DNA from 3 places in the Methylibium petroleiphilum PM1 genome. Region 1 is predicted to be linked to each of the others. Evidence: predicted binding sites of a transcription regulator. Region 1 holds the regulator's gene; each other region holds the start of a gene.
The links. The regulator FliA, encoded in region 1, starts transcription of late flagellar genes. The targets are predictions, from matches to a motif close to CTAAAGTTTNNNNNNNNNNNGCCGNTA.

Region 1 (5,876 bases):
GTGCTGCGCGAGCAGGTGGTCTACGGCCGCCAGACACAGTCCGCCACCGCCAGCCCGCCGATCCTGCGCGAGGCCCAGGCCGATGCCACGATGCTGAGCGAGCTGCGCTCGATGAAGGGGCTGATCGAAGAGCGCTTCGGCGCGCTGGCCTTCATGGAGAAGCTGCAGCGCGAGCCCGCTCAGGCCAAGCTGACCCAGAAGCTGCTCGAGTGCGGCTTCTCGCCGGTGCTGATCCGCAAGCTGGTGGCTGGCATGACGGCCGACGTCGGCGACGAGCAGGCCTGGGCCGCCAGCGTGCTGGAGCGCAACCTGATGACCGGCGAGCGCGAGCTGCCGATCGAGGACCAGGGCGGCGTGTTCGCGATGATCGGCGCCACCGGCGTCGGCAAGACCACCTCGACCGCCAAGCTGGCCGCCGCCTTCGCCACCCGGCATGGCGCGTCCAACCTCGGCCTGATCACCCTCGACGCCTACCGTCTCGGTGCCCACGAACAGCTGCGCGCCTACGGCCGCATCCTCGGCGTGCCGGTGCACACCGCCCACGACCGCACCGCGCTGGAAGACCTGCTGGAGCTGCTGTCGGCCAAGAAGATGGTGCTGATCGACACCGCCGGCGTCGCCCAGCGCGACACCCGCACGCGCGAACTGCTCGACATGCTGGCGCACCCTTCGATCAACAAGCTGCTGGTGGTCAACACCGCCGTGCAGGGCGAGACCATCGACGACGTGATGACCTCCTACCGTGCCGCCGCCTGCAAGGGCATCGTGCTGTCCAAGCTCGACGAGGCCGTGAAGCTGGCGCCGGCACTCGACGCCGTGATCCGCCACAAGCAGAAGATCGTCGCGGTGGCCAACGGCCAGCGAGTGCCCGAGGACTGGCATCGCCTGTCGGGTCAGGCCCTGGTGCACCGCGCGCTGCGCGCCACCGGCAGCCCGGCCTACAACTTCGACGCGAGCGAGATGAACCTGGTGTTCGCCACGCCGCAGATGACGGAGCGCCGCCCCGTACCGGCCGGCCGCGCCTGAGCTTCCAGATCCCGACGACCCCGCTGCCGCCATGTCCACCGACCTGCCCCGCCGCGCCTGCCGCCCCGCCACCGACAGCTGGTACAACCAGCTCGACGATCTGCCGACCCACCCCGCACCGGCCGACCAGGCCCAGGGCCTGCGCCGCCTGTTCGTGAGCCGCACGATGCGCTGCATCCCGGTGGTGTCCAACCCGAAGATCGCCTTCGGCGGTGCCCTGCTGGAGCGCCTGTGCAGCGCCTACGCCGAGCAGGGTCTGCGCACGCTCGTGGTCGACGCCGGCGAGAACGCCCGCGCACCAGCCGAGCTGGCGAGCTTCGACCTCGCAGAGGGCGTGGAGACGCTGAGCCCGCACGTGAGCTACCTCGCTGCCGGCGGCCTGACGCTGCGCTTCGTGGATGCGAGCGGCTCGACCTCCGGCTTCCTCGACGCCATTTCCGAAGCCGCTCCCGACATCGATGTGCTGCTGGTGCATGCCAGCGCTGCCGAACTGGCCCGTCTGTTCGCGCGTCGCGTTCAGGAGCTGCAGGCGGCCACGGTGCGCCCCATCGTCCTGTGCGACGAGCAGCCCGACAGCGTCACGCACGCTTATGCGGCCATCAAGCTGCTGGCGACGCGCGCCGCCTTGCTGACGCACGACCTGCTGTTCAGCGCCCCGCCCGATTCGCCGCGCGCGGCCAAGGTGGCCGAACGCATGGCGCGCTGCGCCGACGACTTCCTGGGGGCCACGCTGCACGACTGGGTGGCCGTCGACCCGGCCGAGGCGCCCACCGATGGCCCGAGCCTGCGGCTGAAGCGCCTGGCACGTGAACAGCTCGCCTGCGCACTGCCGCACACCGTGAGCGACAGCGTGTTCGGCGCACTGGCCGGCGAGATCGGCGCACGCTCCGCGCTGCCGTCGCTGGGCTCGCGCCTGCCGCGGTCGCGCTGAATCCCCGATCGAAGACCGAACGAACCGCCGAACACCGCCTGGAGCCCGACATGTACACCGCCACCGGTCGCCTCGAAACGAACGCCATGATCAAGCAGTACAGCCCGCTGGTGCGTCGTCTTGCGCACCAGATGATCGCCAAGCTGCCGGCCAACGTGGAGATCGACGACCTGATCCAGGTCGGCCTGATCGGCCTCACCGACGCGATGTCGCGCTTCGACAGTGCGCAGGGCGTGCAGTTCGAGACCTTCGCCACCCAGCGCATCCGTGGCGCGATGCTCGACGAGCTGCGCGGCAGCGACTGGATGAGCCGCGGCAACCGCAAGCAGCAGCGCGAGATCGAGGTCGCGGTGCACAAGCTGCAGCAGCAGCTCGGCCGCGCGCCGGCGGAGAGCGAGATCGCCAAGCAGATGGGCCTGTCGCTTGCCGACTACCAGGAGCTGCTGGGCAAGGTGCGCGGCACGCAGCTCGTCTATCTGGAGGACATGTCCGGCGACGATGGCGACAACGACTTCCTCGACCGCCACGTCGCCGACGAGAACGAGAACCCGGTGGCCCTGCTGCAGGACCATCGCATGCGCCTGGCGCTGATCGAGGCCATCAAGACCCTGCCCGAGCGCGAGCAGTTCGTGATGGGGATGTACTACGAGCAGGACATGAACCTCAAGGAGATCGCCGCAGTGCTGGGCGTGACCGAATCGCGCGTCTGCCAGCTGCACAGCCAGTCGATCGCGCGCCTGCGCGCCAAGCTGCGCGATCACTGAAACCCAAACAAGAAGCGAGCACGAGACAACCATGCTGAGCCTGTTCAAGAAGACCCCGAGCGCGGCCACCGACCCGGCACCCGTCGCGGCGCCAGCTCCCGACCTGCGCCAGGCGGTGCAGAGCATCGCCCAGGCGGCCTCCCGTCTCGGCCGTGACGCGGCCGAGGTGCGCGGCCTGATCGAGGACAGCAACCAGGTCAACCAGCGCCAGGTCCAGGCGCTGCAGACGCTCGGCAGCCAGCTGGGCGAGGTGCAGCGCGCGCAAGGGGGCATCGGCACCACCACCACCGAGAGCCTGAAGGCGGTGGAGCGCGCACGCGCCGCGGTGGAGCAGGTGGGCACCGAGGTGGGCGGCATCGTCGACACGCTGCGCCAGGTGGCGGCCGCGGCCGGACAGATCACGCAGATCGCGCTGCAGACGCGGCTGGTGGCGTTCAACGCCTCGGTCGAGGCCGGCCGGGCCGGCGAGGCCGGACGCGGCTTCGGTGTCGTGGCCGACGCGGTGAAGGACCTGTCGGCCAAGGTCGAGGCCTCGTCGAAACAGATCATGAGCACCGTGGCCGAGCTCGACCAACGCGTCGGCGCGCTGGCGCGCGAGATCCAGTTGCGCGAGGGCGAGGCGCCGCAAGGCGCCTTCCACCGGGCGCTGGCCGAGGTGCAGGGCGGGGTCGGCAGCATCAGCGCCGCGGCGGTGCAGAGCCGCACGATCTGCGACGGCCTGAACGAGCAGATGGCCGCGATCGACCGCGAGATGCAGCGCTCCAGCCAGACGCTGGGCAGCGCCACGGCGCGCAGCGAAGCCTTCCTGAAGGTCAGCGAGAACATGATCGAGGTGGTGGCCGACTGCGGCATCGACACCGACGACACGCCCTACATCCGCGGTGTCCAGGAGGCGGCCTCGCAGATCAGCAAGTTGCTGGAGGACGCGCTGCGCACCAACACCATCGCCATCGCCGACCTGTTCGACGAGAACTACCAGGCCGTGCCCGGCACCAACCCGGCCCAGCACACCACGCGCTTCGTCGCGCTGGCCGACCGGCTGTTCCCGCAGGTGCAGGAGCGCCTGCTGACGCTGAACCAGAAGGTCGTCTACTGCATCGCGGTCGACCGCAACGGCTACGTCGCCACGCACAACCGCCAGTACTGCAACCCGCAGCGCAGCAACGACCCGGTGTGGAACACCGCGAACAGCCGCTACCGCCGCATCTTCAACGACCGCACCGGCCTCGCGTCGGCGCGCAACACCCGGCCCTTCCTGCTGCAGACCTACCGGCGCGACATGGGCGGCGGCAACTTCGTGCTGATGAAGGAAGCCGCAGCACCGATCACCGTCAACGGTCGCCACTGGGGCGGCGTGCGGCTGGCGTTCCAGTTCTGAGCCTGACCCGATCGACACAGGACGGCGCCCCAGGGCGCCGTTTTTCATGGGCGAGCGCCAAGCCCGGACATTCGGCAGGTGCATTGCGGCCGGCCGCGCGAACGCGCACAGAATGCGCCGCATGAAGAAGTCCCCCGCACTGCTGTTCCTGCTTGCGCTGCTGACCCTGCCCTGGGCCGCTGCGGCCTACACCGAGGCGACTCCGGCCGCCGCACCCAGCCAGTTCATCTTCGCCTGGCCGCTCGGCGAGGCGGCACTGAAGCCGCGCGGCGCCAGCACGCGCGGCGTGCCGGTCGAGCTCGACACCGCGGCCGGCGAGGCCTGGAAGCGGCTGCGCGAGCCCGGGCTCAGCGCGCGCGAGCGCGACCGCCGCGCCATCCTCGCGATGGCCGGTCCCTACCGCGTGAGCTTCGACTTCCTCGAAGTGCTGCGCTTCGACCCCGCGCTGAAGCCGGACGCGCCCTACCAGAGCTGGGGCACCGAGCAGGTGTTCGTGTCCGAGGACCGCGGCGACTTCATCGCGCTGCAGCACATTCTGGTGATGAGGGTGCAGATGCAGGACGGCCAGGTCAGTGAGCCCATCGTCGTGCGGCACTGGCGGCAGGAGTGGCGCTACGAGGCCGACAGCCTGCTCGCCTACGAAGGCCGCAACACCTGGGTGCGCCGGCCGGTGCCGGCCGGCGAACGCAGCGGCAGCTGGGTGCAGAGCGTGCTGCAGGTCGACGACTCGCCGCGCTACGCGGCGCGCGGGCGCTGGCAGCATGGCGACAGCTTCTCCACCTGGATCGGCGACGAGACCTGGCGCCCGCTGCCGCGGCGCGAGTTCAGCGTGCGCAGCGACTACCAGGTGCTGGTCGGCAGCAACCGTCACACCATCACGCCCGGCGGCTGGGTGCAGGAGGAGAACAACCTGAAGCTCGCGCTCGGCGACGGCGGCCGGCCGCGCGCGACGTTGCCCTATCTGGCGCGCGAGTACGGCGTGGCGCGCTACGAGCGCATCACCGGCCACGACTTCAGCGCCGGCCAGACCTACTTCGAGCGCACCGAGCCGTTCTGGGCCGAGGTGCGCGCCGCCTGGCGCCGCATCGGCAGCGCCCAACCGCGCTTCGCGCTGCGCGCACCGGTCGACCAGGGCGGGCTGTTCGCGCCCTTCTTCGAGTACGCCGAGGGCCTGGTCGAGGGCAAGCGTTTCGACGTCGACGATGCCCGGCGCTTCATCGACCGGACGCTGGCCGAGCGCTACCTGGCCGGCCTGCCGGCGCCGCCGTGATCGCCACCGCCGGGCGTGCGTGAGGCGCCCTCACTCACCCCACGGCAGCATCAGCGTCACCAGCAGCAGCTTCTCGAACTCGGGGGCGAAGCGCTCGATGATCGCCTCGGGGTCCGGGCACAGCGTCGAGTCGGTGATCAGCCCGAACTGCACGCCGCCACCATAGGAGAGGATGGACACGCCCATGCCGATATCGCCCGACTGCGGCACCCAGAACATGGTCTGCCGCAGCGTGGCGCCGCAGAACTTCAGCGGTTCCTTCGGTCCCGGCACGTTGGTCATGACCGCCGTCGCCTTCTTGGCGAACAGGTTCAGCAGCGCGTGCTGCACCGGCTTGACCAGCAGCCCGGCGATGGCGAGCACGCCGAACGCGAGCACCGGCTGGTAGCTGCCCTTGAGCTCGTTCATGCGGCGGCGCACCGCGTAGACACGCTGCACCGGGTTGGCGATGCCGATCGGCAGCACCAGCGGCACCAGGCCGAAGCGGTTGCCCAGCTGATGTGCCTT
Region 2 (5,876 bases), 220 kb from region 1:
ACGATGTTGGTGTTGACTGACATTGCCATGATCTGAATCTCCTGAACGGTTGAAATGACTCTCCGGCAGCGCCGGCATTGCCTCGGTGGCTCGGCCCTGGGGCCTCATCACCGTGAACTAACCCTCGATCTCCAACAGCGGGTTTCGAGGGCCTGCTGCGCCCGGCGTACGTCATCCTCAGATCTCGTGGGAGGGGCGGAATGGTTGTGCCCTCTACGAAACATCGGTCGCCTACTCCGGACCCCGGAACCGATCGCTTGGTCCCGTTGTGGGGGTTATCGGAGCCCGTCCTGGCAACTTGAGGGCTGCGGGTTTCCTGTCAGCCTGGCCGGGAAGAGCACTTTCCTCCTCACCACGGCCGTCATCGGCATCTCGCGCCGCCACTTGAGCCGCCGCGTCGACGCGCTGCCTACTGGGGCGTGTAGGAAGTTGCCTGACACGGGCGGTCGAATAAGCGAGACCCGAACCACAGAACTGGGCTGATGTTCCTGTGCATCTCCGATCTTCACAATCCATTTCACGCTGAAACGAACACCCGCTGCACCAGCGAAAGACGACCGGCAGCTGCACGAGGAGCACCCTGATGAACACCGAACAGATCCTGATCGAGATTCGCGAAGCCAATCTGTCCTACCTGATGCTGGCGCAGAGCCTGATCCGCGCCGACCGCGACCAGGCCCTGTTCCGCCTCGGCATCTCGGAAGAGACGGCCGACCTGATCGGCCTGCTGAGCCCGGCGCAGATGATGAAGATCGCCTCCGGCAACACGCTGCTGTGCCGCATGCGCGTGGACGACGAGATGGTGTGGAGCCTGCTGACCAACCACGGCAAGGGCGCCGCCAACGACAGCGTCAGCCGCCTGCACGCCAACATCCTGATGGCTGGCCGCCATCAGGAAGCCGCCTGACCGACGACCCCTGCGAGACCGACATCATGCGCAACAAGAGCATCCTCACCGAAGCCAAGCAGATCGAACGTGCCGTCACGCTGATCCAGCTCGGTGCCCGCCTGCAGGTGCTGGAGTCGGAGACCGACCTGTCCTACGAGCGCCTGCTGCGCCTGTACAAGGAAGTGGCGGGCAAGTCGCCGAGCAAGGGCCAGCTGCCCTTCTCCACGGACTGGTTCATGACCTGGCAGCCGAACATCCATGCCAGCCTGTTCCTGAACATCCACGAATACCTGAACAAGGTTGCGGCGCTCGACGAGATCGACACCGTGATCAAGGCCTACCGTCTCTATCTCGAGCAGACCGAAGCCCAGGGCCTGGAAGCGCTGCTGTCCGTCACGCGTGCCTGGCGCCTGGTGAAGTTCGTGGACAACGGCATGCTGACCATGACCGAATGCTCCAAGTGCGGTGGGCATTTCGTCACGCACCCGCACGAGATCGGCAAGCACTTCACCTGCGGCCTGTGCAACCCGCCGGCGCGCGCCGGCAAGGGCAAGGCGGCGGGCGCCCTCCAACTGCACTGATCTCCTCCCGCCGGCAGCCGCCCTCGGTACCGGCCCCTCCGTTCGCGGCCTCCTCCGGGACGCCCTCGATGTCATCCGCCCTGCCCGTCCCACCGGTCACCGCTGCGCGGCCCGACCCGGTTGCCCCGAGCGGCATCCGCCGCGGGCCGGCATTGCAACGCCTCTGGCCCCTGCCCGCGTTGCTGGGCTGGGCCGCCGCCTGGGCGCTCTTCCTGCTGTTGCGCTCGACACCCGCACCGCTCTGGCTGGCGATCGCCTGCGCTTCGGCCACCGGCCTGGCTCTCGGCAGCCTGAGCGGCACCCGCATGCGCAGCCTGATCGTCGCAGCCGGCTTCCCGGTGTCGCTGCTGGCCAGCGGCGCCGCGAGCGGCTTGCCCGGCTGGGCGTGGCTGCTGCCGCTGGCCCTGCTGCTGCTCGCCTATCCGCTCCAGGCCTGGCGCGACGCACCGCTGTTCCCGACGCCGGCCGGCGCACTCGACCGCCTGGCCGAGCGCGTGCCGCTGCCGCCGGGCGCGACCGTGCTCGACGCCGGCTGCGGACTCGGTGCCGGACTCGCGGCGCTGCGCCGCGCCTACCCGCAGGCCCGGCTGGAAGGCGTCGAATGGAGCTGGCCGCTGGCGCTGGCGGCCCGGTTGCGGCACGGCAGAGCGCCGGTCGGCGCCGCAGTCCGCCGCGGCGACATGTGGGCCGAGGACTGGCGCCCCTGCGCCATGGTCTATCTGTTCCAGCGCCCGGAAAGCCTGCCGCGCGCGGTGGCCAAGGCGAGCGCGGAACTGGCCGACGGCGCCTGGCTCGCCAGCCTGGAGTTCCCGGCACTGGCGCTGGAACCGCAGGCCCGGCTGCAGTGCCCCGACGGCCGGCCGCTCTGGCTCTACCGCACGCCCTTCACCGCCGCGGCTGGAGCGACGGCCCCCGACGCTGCGCCCGCACGGCGCCCAAGTTCCCGCTCCAGGCGCCGATAAGGGCCGGAGCTGGCGCGTTTCGCGCCCCGCTCCGCCTTGCCTCCGGCTGGCCTGCCGTTCGGCCGGCCGGCCGCGCGTCGGGCGGTCCGTCACGTTCTGTCACCGACTGCACGCCTCAAGTCCGGTGACACCGGGCCGATAAGCAAGGACAGAACCCTCCGCAGGGCCTCGGGCTCGCGGCATCTCAACCGGACCGCTCACCATGTTCGTCATCATCGGCTACGTCGTCGCGCTGGGCTGCATCTTCGGTGCCTACGCCATTCACGGCGGGAACATGCAGGTCATCCTGCATGCGATCCCGACCGAGATGATGGCCATCGGCGGCGGCGCGGCCGGCGCCTTCGTGGTCGCCAACCAGCCCAAGACGCTGAAGGCGGTGCTGAAGGCGATCCCGACGCTGCTGAAGGGCTCCAAGTACACCAAGGCGCGCTACATGGAGTTGATGGCGCTGCTCTACGACATCCTGCAGAAGGCCCGCAAGGAAGGCCTGATGGCGATCGAGAAGGACGTCGAGGACCCGCACAACTCACCGCTGTTCAAGAAGTACGCGACGGTCGGCTCCGACCACCACGTGGTGGAATTCGTCACCGACTACCTGCGCATGATGGTGTCGGGCAATCTCAATCCGCACGAGATCGAGTCGCTGATGGACAGCGAGATCGAGACCCATCACCACGAGGCGCACGCCCCGGCCGCCGCGATCGGCCGCCTGGCCGGCGCGCTGCCCGCCTTCGGCATCGTCGCAGCGGTGCTGGGCGTCGTGAACACCATGGGCTCGGTCGGCCAGCCGCCGGCGGTGCTGGGCGGCATGATCGGCTCGGCGCTGGTCGGCACCTTCCTGGGCATCCTGCTGGCGTATGCGGTGGTCGAACCGCTCGGCGGCCTGCTCGAGCAGAAGAACGATGAGGGCTCCAAGGAGCTGCAGTGCATCAAGACCACGCTGCTCGCGAGCATGCAGGGCTATGCCCCGGCGATCGCGGTGGAGTTCGGTCGCAAGACGCTGTACTCGACCGAGCGCCCGTCGTTCAGCGAGCTCGAAGGCCATGTGAAGGGCAAGAAGTGAGCAACCTGACCGAAGCGCCGCCGGGCCGCCGCCGGGCCGCTCCCAAGGCGGACCGCGCCCCAGGGGCCATCCAGGGCCCCTTCGTGGCCCATGCGGGCAGGCGCCGTACTCGGCGACGTGGAGGCATGTGATGGCCGGCGACGCGAAGAAACTGCAGCCGATCATCGTCAAGAAGATCAAGAAGGGCGGCCACGCTGCGCACGGTGGCGCGTGGAAGATCGCCTACGCCGACTTCGTGACGGCGATGATGGCCTTCTTCCTGCTGATGTGGCTGCTCGGTTCGACCACCGAGGGCGACCGCAAGGGCATCCAGGACTACTTCAACAACCCGATCAAGGTCTCGATGATGGGCGGCTCGGGGTCCGGAGACTCGTCGAGCGTCGTCAAGGGCGGTGGGCAGGACCTCACGCGCAGCACCGGCCAGGTGAAGCGCGGCGATGTCGAGGCCGAACGCAAGAGCTACACGCTGCAGGCGCTGAAAGCCACGCGCGCGCAGCAGGCCTCCGCCGAGGCGGAGAGCCTGAAGATGCTGAAGGGTCGCGTCGAGTCCAAACTCGCCAACGATCCGCGCTTCAACGAGCTGAAGGCCCAGATCCGCTTCGACATGACGGCCGACGGCCTGCGCATCCAGATCGTCGACGAGCAGAACCGACCGATGTTCGCGACCGGCTCCGCCGTCGTGCAACCCTACATGCGCGAGTTGCTTCGCACCATCGGCGGCGTGCTGGCCGAAGTGCCCAACAAGCTGACGCTGGAAGGCCACACCGACACGGCGGCCTTCAGCGCCGGCGCCGGCGGCTACAGCAATTGGGAACTGTCGGCCGACCGCGCCAACGCATCGCGCCGCGAGCTCATCGCCGGCGGGTTGGCCGACGAGAAGGTGCTGCGCGTGCAAGGCCTGGCTGCCAGCAGCCTGTTCGACCGCGAGCAGCCGCTGAATCCGGTGAACCGGCGCATCAGCATCATCGTGATGAACCGGGAGGCCGAGGACCGCTTCCACGGCAGTGCGGACACCGAAGTGCAGCCGCCGGCCCTGGAAGTTGCGACGGCACTGGCCGAATCGGCCTCAAGTCCGCGGGCCGACACCCGATAACCCGTACAGAACACCGCATGGCCCGCCCCAGGGCAGCATGAACCGATAGCGCGCGAGGACCCTGACCATGAGCACCCCCGACCTCAAATTCCTGATCGTCGACGACTTCTCGACCATGCGCCGCATCGTGCGCGGCCTGCTCAAGGAGATCGGCTACGTCAACGCCGATGAGGCCGAGGACGGCGCCGTGGCGCTGCAGATGATGAAGACCTCGAAGTAAGACTTCGTGGTCAGCGACATCAACATGCCCAACATGAACGGCTTCGACCTGCTCAAGGCCGTCAAGGCCGACGACAGCCTCAAGCACATCCCCGTGCTGATGGTGACGGCCGAGGCGCGCAAGGAAGACATCGTGCTGGCCGCACAGACGGGAGCGGCCGGCTACATCGTCAAGCCCTTCACGAAGGCGACGCTGGAGGAGAAGGTCCAGAAGATCATGCAGAAACTGGCGGCCACGGCCTGAAGGACAACAGCCCATGAAGATGGACGACACGGCCTTGCTGGCCCATCCGCCGACGCCCAGTACCTCGCCCGAGGTGTTCCAGCAGCTCGGTGCGATCACGCGCCAGTTGCACGACACCCTCGCGCAGCTCGGCGTCACGCCCAAACTGCAGCAGGCGGCCGAAGGCCTGCCCGACGCGCGCAGCCGCCTCAACTACATCGCCGAGAAGACGGCGGCAGCGGCGAACAAGGTGCTGAACTCGGTCGATCAGGCCAAGATGGAACACACCCGCATCGCCGCCGAGACGCGCCGCATCGCCGCCGCCATCGTCGCCGATCCGGTGAAGGCCGTGGCCTCGGGCTCGGTGATGAACTTCGTCAGCGATGTCGAAGCCGCCACCGCACGCATCGATGCCGATCTGACCGACATCATGATGGCGCAGGACTTCCACGACCTCACCGGGCAGGTGGTGGCCAAGGTGGTGTCGCTGGCGAGCGATCTGGAAGACAGCCTGGTGAAGCTGCTGGTGCAGGCGGCACCGCCCGAACAGGCGCAGAAGGTGGTCGAGAACACCATCCTCAACGGCCCGGTGGTCAACCCCGAGGGGCGGACCGACGTGGTGCAGAACCAGGGCGAGGTCGACGACCTGCTGGCCAGCCTGGGATTCTGATCCGGCGAGGGCCGGCGTCTCAGTGACTGCGGCTGGCCGTGCGGAGCAGCGAACGCGAGGGCAGCGGCCGGATCACCCGGCTCGGGCGGTAGGCCGAGCGCACTCGCAGCGGTGGCAGCATCGTAGCCATGGTCGTCGGCATGAGCACCGCGTCTGGCGGCAGCGCCTGGACCCTC
Region 3 (5,876 bases), 220 kb from region 1:
TCGATCAAGAAGATCGACAGCGCACTGGACCAGGTGAACAGTGCCCGCGGTACCCTGGGCGCGATCCAGAGCCGCTTCGAGAATGCGGTGTCGAACATCCAGATCCAGGCGGAGAACACCGCGGCCTCGCGTGGCCGGATCATGGATGCCGACTTCGCGTCGGAAACGGCCAACCTGTCGCGCTCGCAGATCCTGCAGCAGGCCGGTACCGCCATGGTGGCCCAGGCCAACCAGCTGCCGCAGCAAGTGCTGTCGCTGCTGCGCTGATCGGCCTCCCGCGGCGGCCTCCGGGCCGCCGGCCCCGGGATCCTCGGGCCCCGTCCGTCAGGACGGGGCCTTTTGCTTTCCGGGGCCGAAATGCGCCGGAAGTCGGCCTCTTTTCGATCCATCGTCACCCCCGCAGGTCACCAAGAATGGCTACACCGAACAGGTAAGCCGGCTTCGGGCCGGAGATCCTCGATTCTTCAAGGAGCATTTCCATGGCCCAGACCATCAACACGAACGTCATCTCGCTGAATGCCCAGCGGAACCTGAACACCAGTCAGTCCTCGCTGGCCACCTCGATGCAGCGGCTGTCGTCGGGTCTGCGCGTCAACAGCGCGAAGGACGATGCCGCCGGCCTGGCGATCGCCGAGCGCATGAACACCCAGGTGCGCGGCCTGAACGTCGCGGCGCGCAACGCCAACGACGGCATCTCGCTGGCCCAGACCGCCGAAGGCGCGCTGGGCAAGCTGGGCGACATGCTGCAGCGGATGCGCGAACTGGCGGTGCAATCGGCCAACGCCACCAACAGCGCCGACGACCGCAAGGCGCTGCAGGCCGAAGTGAACCAGCTGCGCGACGAAATCGACCGCGTGGCCAAGCAGACCAGCTTCAACGGCAAGAAGCTGCTCGACGGCTCCTTCACTGCGGCGACCTTCCAGGTCGGGGCCAACTCCGGCGATGCGATCACCGTCGGCAGCCTGACCAACGCCACCGCGGCGGTGCTCTCGAAGATCACCTACGCCGAGGGCGCGAGTGCCGACCTGACGCTCGACGGCACGACCATCACGGACCTGGCCGCGATCGCCGACGGCGACCTGCAGATCACGATCGACGGCGGTGGCGCGAACGAGCAGATCGTCGAGGTCGGCCCGATCGCCGAGGCCAGCACCGAAACCGAACGCCTGGGCCAGATCGCCGAGGCGATCAACCGCAAGACCACGGACACCGGCGTCTCCGCCTACCTGGTGAAGAACGACGACGGGACCTTCAAGCTCGACATCAAGGCATCCAAGCTGGATGCTGCGGGCGCGGCGCTGGCGGTGGAGTTCACCGGCTTCACCACGGCGACGACGGGCCTGGACGAAGGCGACGCGATCGCCGAGGTCGCCGACGACATCGGCCTGAGCGACTTGAACATCGAGACCGATTCCGCCACCTGGGTGTCGATCAAGAAGATCGACAGCGCGCTCGACCAGATCAACGGCGCACGCGGCACGCTCGGCGCGCTGCAGAGCCGCTTCGAGAACGCGGTGTCGAACATCCAGATCCAGGCCGAGAACCTGTCGGCCGCGCGTGGCCGCATCATGGACGCCGACTTCGCGATGGAAACGGCGAACCTGTCCCGCGCCCAGATCCTGCAGCAGGCCGGCACCGCGATGGTGGCGCAGGCCAACCAGCTGCCTCAGCAGGTGCTGTCGCTGCTCAAGTAAGACGCCTTCCGGCGACCTGCTTCGGAGAGCCGCGGCTGTCCGGTGCCTGACGGCGCCGGGCCCGCGGCTTCAGTTTTCTGCGCGAGCGCCGATAGCTCCTCATCAATCCGTCCGGACTCAGCATGGCCATTTCTTCACCCGGTCTCGGCAGCGGCCTCGACGTCAGCAGCATCGTCTCGCAGCTCGTGGCGCTGGAGCGCAAGCCGCTGGAGAAGATGCAGACCGCGGCGACGTTCATGCAGACCCAGGTCTCTGCCTACGGTCAGTTGCAGAGCCTGGTGTCCGCCGTCGGCGACGCTGCGAAGGCGCTCGCCAAGCCCACCCTGTGGCAAGCGGCGTCGGCAGGCACCAGCGACGCCACCTCGGTCGCCGCCACCGCCAGCGCGGGCGCCGCCATCGGCAGCTATTCGGTCAGCGTCTCCCAGATCGCACGCGCGCAGAGCCTGGCCTCGGCGGTGTTCACCGCGCCGACCGACGTGGTCGGTGCCGGCAAGATGACGATCGAACTCGGCGGCTACAACGTCGCGAACGATCCGGCGTTCACCCCGAAGACCGGATCGACGACGCTCGAACTCGAGTTCGCGGAGGGCACGACGCTCGAGCAGGTGAAGACGCAGATCAATGCGGCGAACGCCGGAGTCTCGGCGGCGATCGTGCGCGACGCGAACGGTGCCCGCCTCACGCTGACCAGCACCACGACCGGACTGGACAGCACCCTGCGCGTCGCCGTCAGCGATGCCACCGGGGCGCTGACGGGCCTGGCCTACGACCCGGCCAGCGGTGCCAACCCGATGACGCAGACGCAGGCCGCGGTCAATGCCCTCGCATCGATCAACGGCCTGGCGATCGAGTCGCCCACGAACCGCCTGACGGGCACGCTGGACGGCGTGACGCTCGATCTCGTGAAGGTCACCACCGCACCGGTCACCGTGAATGTCACGACGAACACCGGGACGATGCGCGACGCGATCAAGAAGTTCTCCGACGCCTACAACGCGCTCAACACCTACTTGGTCACGCAGACCAAGTACGACGAGGAGAACAAGATCGGCGGCACCTTGCAGGGCGACAGCGCCGCCGTGGGGCTGCGCAATCAGTTCCGCGCCATGCTGCGCCAGGACAGCGCGGCCTCGGCCGAGCTGACCCGCCTGTCGGACATCGGCTTCAACGTGCAGCGCGACGGTTCCATCGTGCTCGACAACGCCAAGCTCGACGCGGCGCTCGCGAAGCCGGCCGAGCTGTCGAAGCTCTTCACGACAAACGACACGGCGAACCCCGCGTCGACGGGCCTGGGCGTGCGTTTCCAGAAGCTGGCCGACATGTCGACCGGCACCGAGGGCGTGATCGCCAGCCGCAACGCCGGGCTCAAGGCCCGTCTGGAGCGCAACCAGGATGACCAGGACAAGGTCAACGACCGTGCCGACCGCATGCAGGTCCGGCTGACCCAGCAGTACACGGCGCTGGACACCCAGATGGCGAAACTGAGCGCCCTGTCGACCTACATGACCCAGCAACTGGACGGCCTGTCGAACCTCTACAAGAAGAGCGACAACTGAGGTCGTTCCCGATCCGCGCATTCGCGGGATCGGTTGAAACGCAGGGCGATTTTCGAGTGTGTGGCGCTCAAGACCGGGCGCGCAGCGGCCGATAAACACTCAGCCCCACTCGAATGCCGGACCTTCAGTCATGTTTGCCCAGAGCAGCCCCTACTCGCCGTCGCGCCACCACGCCTCCAGCCAGGCCTACAACCTGGTCGGCGTCGAGACCGGTATCGGCGGCGCCTCGCCCCACCAGCTGGTCGCGATGCTGTTCACCGGATTGCTCGATGCCGTGGCGCGTGCGCGCGGCGCACTGCGCGATGGCCAGATCGAGCGCAAGGCACACGAACTGAGCCGGGCGGTCCGTATCGTCGAGGAAGGACTCAAGGGCGGGCTGAGCCCGGCCGGCGGCGCCCTGACCGAGCAGCTGTCATCGCTCTACAGCTATGTCAGCACGCGCCTGATGCAGGCCAACCTGCGCAACGACGATGCCGCGCTGGCCGAATGCGTCAGCCTGATCGAGCCGCTGCGCGATGCCTGGTCGACGATCCGCGCCCAAAGCGACGTGCCGGCGGTTCGCTGAGCGCCCCGACGACGATCCATCGACAAGGAAGTTTTCGATGAGTACGCCATTGCTGAACTACTACGAGGCCATCGAACGCGCCAGCGAGCAGATGCTCGAGGCCGCGCGCGGCGGCAACTGGGACCAGGTCGTCAAGCTCGAAGGGGCCTGCGCGGTGCTGATCAATCAGCTCAAGCAGGCTGCGGCGACCCGTGAACTCGGCGCGGACGAGCGCCAGCTCAAGACCCGCATCATGAAGCGCATTCTCGTCAACGACGCCGAGGTCCGTACCCTGGCCGAGCCCTGGCTCGAGGACCTCGATCAGCTCCTGGCCGGCCGGCCGAAGATGCTGCACTGATCGAAACCGAACCCGATTCCCATCAGACTGCTGCCGAGAGAATCCGAGCGATGGAAACGCTGCCGATGCCGCTGGAGGCCATGAGCGGTTCTCCCCATGGCCTGGGTGAATTCAGGGTGAGCGCGCCGGCCGAGGTGTTCAGCCTGCTCAAGCAATGCGCCGACGGCAACGTGCTGTTGAGCCTCAGCTCACCGGAGGGCGCCGCCTACACGACCACTGTGTGGGCACTGGACCCGGCGCGGGGGCTGCTGTGCCTGAGTGCCGACGGCGGCGACATCAAGCTCCAGCGCCTGCTGGAGAGCGAGGAGGTGGTCGCGGTGGGCTACCTCGACAGCGTCAAGCTCCAGTTCGACCTGCACGACCTGGTGCTGGTGCACAGCGGACGCGCCAGCGCGCTGAATGCGCGCTTCCCGCGCGAGCTCTACCGTTTCCAGCGACGCGGCAGCTACCGCGTGCGGCCGCTGCTCAACACCAGCCCGACCGCCACGCTGCGTCATCCGGCGCTGCCCGACATGCAGCTGAGCCTGCGCGTGCTCGACGTGAGCATCGGCGGCGTTGCGCTGTTCCTGCCCGACGATGTGCCGCCGATCGAGCCGGGCGTGCAGATCGCGCAGGTGCAGGTCGACCTGGACGGCGACACCCGCCTGCAAAGCGGCCTGATCGTCCACCACGTGACGCTGCTGCACCACGAGTCGCGCGGCGCGCGGCTGGGCTGCGAGATGCTGAACCTCGGCGGCGACGGCGAGCGCGCGCTGCAACGCTACATCGACCAGACGCAGAAGCGGCGGCGCCTGCTGTCCTTGTGACGGTCCGGCAGGCCGCTCGGCCCGGAGGCGGGGCGGGCCCCCGCCCGTGTTTTCCACAGTCGGGACAGCCTGTCCGACAGGCTCCTTGACCTTACACTCCGTGACAGTTGCCCAGGCCTCCTGCCTGGCCGAGCAGTTGCTGTCCGAGCCCGTGCCTTTGGTCACTCCCGCTGCCCTTCCTGCCCAGCCGCCACCGGTGAGCGCTGCCGACGCCGTGGTTCTGTGGCACGGCTTTCTCGACACACTGAACGACCCCCTGCTGATGCTCGACGCGCAGGCGCGCGTGCGTTTCGCCAACACGGCCGCCCTGAGGCTGTTCCCGTTCGAGCCGGGCATGCCGCTGGAAGATCTGCCACCGGTGATCGACGGCGGTCTGGTGTCCTGGGTCCTGGATGTGCTGGAGGGCCGGGCAGACGAGCTGCTGAGCAGCTTTCCCGATGCCGCGCTCAGCCAGCTCAGCGCCCAGCGCTGGGCCCTGCGCCTGCCGCCAGCGCGGCGCGAGCGCGTGGCGGCCGCGGTGCAGACCGCGGCGGAACCGCTCGCCGAGGTGCGCCGGCTGTACTGGCACTCGCCGTTTCCTGCCATCCTGGAAGACGGCCACTTCCGCATCGTCGACGTCAACCAGGCCTTCGTCGACTACACCGGCTGGTCGCGCAACCGCCTCGTCGGCATGGACACGCTGACGCTGGTGCCGATCGAGGACCACCTGCTGTGGGAATCCACCCGCGACCCGCCGGCAGGCGCTGAACTGCCGGCGCTGATGGAGCGCCGTCTGGTCGACGCGCAGGGGCGTGACCGCTGGTTCCGCGGGGCGCGGCGTCAGGTCACGGACACCGAGGGCCGTGCACTGTGCCTGACGGTGATGCAGGACTGCACCGCCGAGAGGGCGGCCCGAGAGCGGGCGGAGCGTTCACTCAG

Region 2: the regulator FliA is predicted to act here: its motif matches at 2,547-2,573, upstream of motA (flagellar motor stator protein MotA).
Region 3: the regulator FliA is predicted to act here: its motif matches at 1,762-1,788, upstream of fliD (flagellar filament capping protein FliD).

What each region holds. Positions count from the first base shown of each region.
Region 1 covers NC_008825.1:3,274,653-3,280,528, forward strand. The annotation lists gene flhF (flagellar biosynthesis GTPase FlhF) at 1-1,026, shown strand, start outside; gene MPE_RS15545 (MinD/ParA family ATP-binding protein) at 1,058-1,957, shown strand; gene MPE_RS15550 (RNA polymerase sigma factor FliA) at 2,008-2,721, shown strand; gene MPE_RS15555 (methyl-accepting chemotaxis protein) at 2,753-4,099, shown strand; gene MPE_RS15560 (DUF6607 family protein) at 4,221-5,369, shown strand; gene MPE_RS15565 (wax ester/triacylglycerol synthase family O-acyltransferase) at 5,400-5,876, opposite strand, start outside.
Region 2 covers NC_008825.1:3,057,845-3,063,720, forward strand. The annotation lists gene MPE_RS14470 (flagellin) at 1-29, opposite strand, end outside; gene flhD (flagellar transcriptional regulator FlhD) at 584-907, shown strand; gene flhC (flagellar transcriptional regulator FlhC) at 934-1,470, shown strand; gene MPE_RS14485 (class I SAM-dependent methyltransferase) at 1,539-2,432, shown strand; gene motA (flagellar motor stator protein MotA) at 2,635-3,495, shown strand; gene motB (flagellar motor protein MotB) at 3,626-4,588, shown strand; partial or broken gene cheY (chemotaxis response regulator CheY) at 4,656-5,051, shown strand; gene MPE_RS14505 (protein phosphatase CheZ) at 5,065-5,700, shown strand; gene MPE_RS14510 (hypothetical protein) at 5,720-5,876, opposite strand, start outside.
Region 3 covers NC_008825.1:3,051,050-3,056,925, reverse strand. The annotation lists gene MPE_RS14470 (flagellin) at 1-267, shown strand, start outside; gene MPE_RS14465 (flagellin) at 480-1,694, shown strand; gene fliD (flagellar filament capping protein FliD) at 1,817-3,250, shown strand; gene fliS (flagellar export chaperone FliS) at 3,381-3,815, shown strand; gene MPE_RS14450 (flagellar protein FliT) at 3,853-4,152, shown strand; gene MPE_RS14445 (flagellar brake protein) at 4,203-4,958, shown strand; gene MPE_RS22820 (PAS domain S-box protein) at 5,155-5,876, shown strand, end outside.